2 regions of the Paenibacillus sp. EKM301P genome follow, and region 2 is predicted to be linked to the other one. Evidence: riboswitches for the same ligand, from Rfam matches in the RefSeq annotation. Region 2 holds a riboswitch; the other holds the start of a gene.
What was found. A riboswitch is a leader RNA that binds a small molecule or an ion and turns the genes downstream of it on or off. The one in region 2 is predicted to bind glycine.
Positions count from the first base shown of each region.

Region 1 (3,229 bases), on a different contig from region 2:
GATGTTGATACGCTTAAATACCTGCAAACGGACGAAGTCGCCTTGACTTTGAAGGCAGGGCAGCTGGCCAAAGTTACGGCTACAGCCACGTATAAGGATGAGTCGGAGAAGGATGTTTCCAAACCTGCTGTCTGGTCCTCGTCCAGAATTATTGTTGCGACCGTCAAAGACGGCAACATTAAGGCACAGGGCAAGGGCAAAGCTGTAATTACAGTGAAATATGCAGGTAAAATGACGAAGGTACAGGTAACCGTTCAGTAATCTGTTAAAATGAAAAGAAAAAGAGCAAGCATACGTCTAGAGACGATATGCTTGCTCTTTTATTTTTTAAAGCTTAGAAGCTACGATTTATTCTTCTTGGTTGATGTGTTGCGTGTCAGTGATTCGGTCAAACGCTTGCCAGTGGGTGTCTGGGCCAAGCCGCCTTTGGCGGTCTCGCGGTGATTCGACGGCATCGCGCTGCCGACTTCAAGCATTACGTCAATGACTTCGTCAGACGGAATGGCGCTGCGCACACCCGCCAAAGCCATATCCGCTGCGGCAAGTGCGGTCACGGCTCCCAGCCCGTTGCGCACGATGCACGGAATCTCGACGAGTCCGGCGACGGGGTCGCAAATCAGACCGAGCGTGTTCTTGAGCGCTAGGCCTACGGCGTGAACGGCCTGCTCAGGTGTGCCGCCGCGTAGCTCGACCATAGCTCCAGCGGCCATCCCGATGGCTGAGCCAATCTCAGCCTGACAGCCTCCCTCCGCGCCGGAAATGAAGGAATTGTTGGCGATGACGTAGCCAATGGCTCCGGCTGCGAACAAGCCGTGCACCATATGCTCATCATCCCAGCCGAACCGCTCCTGCGCACTAATGAACACACCGGGGATGACTCCACAAGAGCCAGCAGTGGGCGTAGCCACAATACGCCCCATGGACGCATTAACCTCCGACACGGAGAGCGCATAAGCCATGGCGAGTGCAGAGGCGTCGCCGGAGCAGGTTTCTCCTGCCCGCAGATACTCGGCCAGACGCTTGCCATCACCGCCCGTTAATCCACTGCGGGATACGGTGTCTTGCGTCTGACCACGATGAACGGCCTCCTTCATGACTTCATAATAATCAGACATTTGGCGGAAGATTTCTTCTTCCGTTGTATTCGTCTCTTGTACCTGCTCTTGAATCATCAGGCGGCCAATCGTGGTGGATTCCTCCGCGCATATGGCGCTGATTTCATGCAGATGGCTAAATCGCATCAGATTCAGCTCCTTTTTTCAAATTAATCATTTTAATTTCGTACATATGTGGTAAGGATCGTAGTTTTGCGATCAGTTCAGCCGTAGGAGGACTGTCCGTTTCGATGGCGGTAAGTGCTTCTCCATCTCGGCCTTTGCGATCCACATGCATATAGGCAATGTTAATGTCGGCAGCGCCGAGTGCTGAAGTCACCGCACCTAATGTGCCGGGCTTATCCGAGTGAAGAAGCACCAACGTAGCCAGCTCCCCGGTCAGGTTGACTCGGAATTCGTTGAGCTGCTGGACATGGATGCTGCCGCCGCCGATGGAGGAGCCCAGCAGTGTGCGCTGATCCTCACCCTTCCACAGTTCAAAACGGACGGTATTTGGATGGGGCGCGGGTAGTCCGCTGACGGCAAACTCCACGGCCATTCCAGCCTGCTCCGCCCATTGCTCGGCATCTGGAATTCGGTGGTCGTCTGTATCGTAATTGAGCAGGCCTGCGATGAGTGCTAGGTCTGTACCGTGTCCTTTGTAGGTGTCGGCGAAGGAGCCGTACAGTGTCATGCGGGCACGGTCCGGCTGCATCCCGAGCCAGTGACGGGCAACGCGTGCAAGCCGCACCGCGCCTGCAGTGTGTGAACTGGAAGGTCCGGTCATGGCCGGACCGATAATGGAAAATACATCTTTGAAACGCATGGTGTGGCCCCCTGTATGTTCTAGTACCATAGTATATGGTATTTCCGCGTTTGTGCGCAGCTATGACGGTTCCTAATGCTGACGTACAATGTGAGCGCAAAAAAGGACAGGATAAGGAAGTTTCCCTTATCTCTGTCCTCGTTACCTGAGAGTTTCGTGCGGTGTCCTTACCGCCTTACCCCTTGGGTGGCTTGCGCTCTCTCCAGAGTTGCGTCAGATGACGATACATGGACCTGAGAGATTATCCGCCAGCCGGGTGCTGACGTCTTGCTCCTTCGGTGCCGCCAGCGTGTAAGCCCCTGGACAGACTCTCCCGTCATCTTCATTCGCGTATACCGTTCTACATATCTTTCTTAGCGTAATGTATGCCGTGCTCGGTGTCAATCGCAGGTTTCAATTTTTACATAAACAGGCGAGTTTCCGATAAAAAAGATTAAAATTTACATAATTATGGATGAAATCAGGAAGGAATTAGAAGATTGACAGCTAATCTGATAGAGGACAAGTACATTTATGGAATTATAGGAGGGATATTGACGTATGGTAAAAGGCTTGCGGTTCACAGGTTCACGCTTGAAAGGGGTGCTGCATCTAGCAGCGATCGTATCGCTGTTGATTGGGATCCTCGTTCCATTCGGTCAGGTCAAGGCAGAGGGAGCATTGACAGTAGACGAAGCACTTCAGCGCCAAGGCAGTGGAGGTACAGTGACGGTGGAAGGCTACATCGTCGGACATGCTACCGGATCGAAAACAGCTAATTTTTCTGCTCCGTTTGCGAATGATTTTAACGTACTGATTGCCGACCAGGCCAATGAACGTAGCACGTCTAATCTATTGGATGTGCAGCTGACATCTGCGTACAGAGGGCAATTTGGGTTAACAGGTCATCCTGAACTGGTCGGCAGCAAAATTCGCGTGACAGGTACGCTTGGTGCCTACAATAATTTTGGTGGAGTAAAAAGTCCAAGCGCTGTGGAACTGGTGAGTGGAAGCGAGCCGGGGGAACCAGGTGAACCTGGCGAACCTGAACCTGGCAACCCGGGTCAACCCGGTACTACACTGCCGGATGGAAAAGGCAAAAAGGTGCTGTTCGATAATACGCACGCACAGACGGCTGGTGCAGCAGATTGGGTCATTGAAGGCGCCTTCTCCGACTTTGCTAATGGATTACGTAATGTAGGCTTTACTGTGGATCAATTGAACCGCCCTATTCCTTTTACTTATGGAGAACAGGCCATAACCTATGATAAGCTGCGCCAATATGATGTGTTCATCATCGGTGAAGCGAATGTGGCCTTTAAGGCATCCG
Region 1 is NZ_JAALFM010000014.1:74,311-77,539, reverse strand. It holds gene HFD99_RS22140 (Ig-like domain-containing protein) at 1-261, shown strand, start outside; gene sdaAA (L-serine ammonia-lyase, iron-sulfur-dependent, subunit alpha) at 342-1,241, opposite strand; gene sdaAB (L-serine ammonia-lyase, iron-sulfur-dependent subunit beta) at 1,231-1,920, opposite strand; glycine riboswitch at 2,132-2,246, opposite strand; gene HFD99_RS22125 (DUF6359 domain-containing protein) at 2,461-3,229, shown strand, end outside.
Region 1: another riboswitch for glycine. It lies ahead of sdaAB (L-serine ammonia-lyase, iron-sulfur-dependent subunit beta); the one in region 2 lies ahead of HFD99_RS14265 (alanine/glycine:cation symporter family protein).

Region 2 (3,229 bases):
TCCAAAGCGTGAAGGTGTGGACTTTTATCACCACTACAAAGAAGATATTGCCTTGTTTGCAGAAATGGGCTTTAAAGTATTCCGGATGTCCATCCACTGGTCGCGGATTTTCCCGAATGGATATGATGCCGAGCCGAATGAAGCAGGATTGCAATTCTACGACAATGTATTCGATGAGCTGCGCAAGTATGGTATTGAGCCTTTGGTAACATTATCGCATTATGAAACACCGCTAGGTTTGACACAGAAATATAATGGCTGGTTGGGACGCGAAGTCGTGGATCATTACGTAAAATATGCCGAAACGGTATTTACACGCTATAAGGATAAAGTAAAATACTGGCTGACCTTTAACGAAATTAATGTCATGACTATGAGCCCGTTTACAGGCGGCGGTGTGGTTATTGACCGTGTAGAAAACAAGCAACAAGCGATATATCAAGCATTGCACCATCAATTTGTAGCAAGTGCATTGGCGACCAAACGGGGACATGAGATCATTCCGGGCGCTCAGATCGGCTGTATGCTGGCCCGCATTGAAAGCTACCCACATACGTGTAACCCAGAAGATATCCTGAAAGCACAGCATGAAAATCAAATGAACCTGTTCTTTACGGATGTGCATGCTCGTGGGGAATATCCCAACTATATGAACCGCTATTTTGAAGAAAATAATATTGTGATCCAGACAGAACCCGGCGATGCCGAAATTTTGAAAAATAACACGGTCGATTTTATCTCATTTAGTTACTATATGACCTTGACCGTATCGGCAGGGCCAGAAGGCGAAAAGGCAGCAGGGAACCTGATAGGCGGTGTGAAAAATCCGTATCTGCAGTCTTCCGACTGGGGATGGCAGATCGATCCGATCGGCCTGCGTGTTACACTGAATACGTTTTATGATCGCTATCAAAAGCCACTGTTCATCGTGGAAAATGGCCTGGGTGCGTATGATAAGGTAGAAGAAGACGGCTCTGTGCATGACACATATCGCATTGATTACTTGCGTCAGCATATTGCCCAAATGAAGGAAGCGATTGCTGACGGTGTTGATCTGATTGGTTACACCAGCTGGGGACCTATCGACCTTGTGAGCATGTCTACGTCCGAAATGTCCAAGCGCTACGGATTTATTTACGTTGATCTGGATGATGACGGTAACGGAACGCTTCAACGCTCCAAAAAGGACTCATTTAACTGGTATAAAAATGTGATAGCAACCAACGGTGAAGAATTGTAATTCCATATCGTTTTGGCGGGTACAGCAGAGAAAATCCTCAGGATGCAATCTGCTGTACCCGCTTTTTGTATAGACACTCTATTGGTTCTTTCAGAGGGCTTCACAAATTTTTCACTTGTAATAAGCTGAAATTTTTCTGTATAATGAATAAAAATTTCATATGTCTGGTTGATGTTTGCGGGAGATGGAATGAAAGTTCCAACCGAAGGGGCAAAACTCTCAGGTGCTTAGGCTGATTTACAGCAACGAGCAGGGACCGTAAACGGACAGAACTCTGGAGAGACCCTTAATTGGGCGCCGAAGGTGCACCGCAGATCACATCTGCTTAAACTCTCAGGCAAAAGGACAGAGACGCGAATAACCTGTGACAGGGATAGCCCTAGGCTTTTTATAAGCTTTTAGAGGTGAAATCCTGCACAAGATGGTTGTATTTTTTCGTGCCTTTAACCTCTCCAGGAGTCGAATCAACAGATTTGACTCTTTTTTGTTTTCTACTATGCTGGAGGAGCGGGTTGAAATGAATTTGGTACATGTGTTAGAAACGATTAGCAGTTGGATATGGGGGGCGCCTCTCATCATCCTTGTTATGGGAACGGGGTTATGGCTGACCATACGTCTAAAAATGTTGCAGGTATTCCGCCTGCCCCTGGCGATCAAGCTCATCGGTAAGGCCCCGAATGAAGGTAGCGGGGATGTAAGTAGTTTTGCGGCTTTGAGTACGGCATTGGCGGCTACCGTCGGTACAGGAAGTATTGTCGGTGTAGCGACAGCCATTAAGCTGGGCGGGCCGGGTGCCTTGTTCTGGATGGTCGTTGCAGCCTTCTTTGGGATGGCGACGAAATATGCGGAAGGTGTACTTGCGGTAAAATACCGGGTGAAGGATCGGAATGGACAATTTTCCGGCGGCCCGATGTATTATATTGAAAAAGGCCTGGGACGCCGTTTTAAACCGTTGGCGATGCTGTTTGCTTTTTCAGGGATGCTGGTAGCGTTGTTCGGAATTGGAACATTCCCTCAGGTCAAGGCGATTGTATCTTCGACTGAAAACAGTTTTGGCGTTCCGCCGATTGTAACGGCGCTGACAATTGCTGTCCTTACAGGTCTTGTGACCATTGGAGGACTCAAAAGCATTGCCAAGGTATCGACGAAGGTCGTTCCTTTTAAAACAGGCCTGTATGTATTGATTTGTATCATTGTACTGATTCGATTTGCTGACCAACTTCCTGCCGCAATTGCGCTTGTGCTTCATTCGGCATTTTCAACTACATCGGCAACCGGCGGATTTGCAGGAGCTACGATTATGCTGGCCATGCGCAGTGGGGTAGCCAGAGGTATTTTTGCCAACGAAGCTGGATTGGGGAGCGCACCGATTGCAGCCGCAGCTGCCAAAACCAAATGGCCTGCGGAACAAGGGCTGATTTCCATGACGGGTGTGTTTATTGATACGATGGTTATTTGTGTGATGACCGGGTTGACGTTACTGGTGAGCGGGGTGTGGAGCGGGCCTACCGATGCAGGCTTGATGACTCAGCAAGCATTTTCCAGTGCATTTCCGCTGGGAGCAGAGCTGCTCACCATCATCCTGATTATGTTCGCATTCACCACCATGCTCGGCTGGAACTATTACGGGGAACGCTGTGTTGAATACTTGCTTGGGGTTAAGTGGATCAAGCCTTATCGTTATTTGTTCATTGTACTGGTTGGCGGGGGCGCGTTCATTAAACTGGATGCGATTTGGCTGCTGGCAGATATTTTTAACGCCATGATGGCTTTTCCGAACCTGATTGCACTGCTCGGCTTGTCGGGAATTGTTGTTGCAGAAACCCGGACTTATATGAATTCTTTGTATCCTAATAAGAACAAGGGTATTCTTGCTGGTGCCAATGTAGGGGCGGCTATCCAAGTAGAAGAAAAGGGACAAACGGTAAATTCATAAATACTAAAAGGGAGTATTCTCAGCCATCACAGGCTTGAGGGTACTCCTTTTTT
Region 2 is NZ_JAALFM010000005.1:76,235-79,463, reverse strand. It holds gene HFD99_RS14270 (glycoside hydrolase family 1 protein) at 1-1,240, shown strand, start outside; glycine riboswitch at 1,409-1,493, shown strand; glycine riboswitch at 1,505-1,599, shown strand; gene HFD99_RS14265 (alanine/glycine:cation symporter family protein) at 1,758-3,176, shown strand.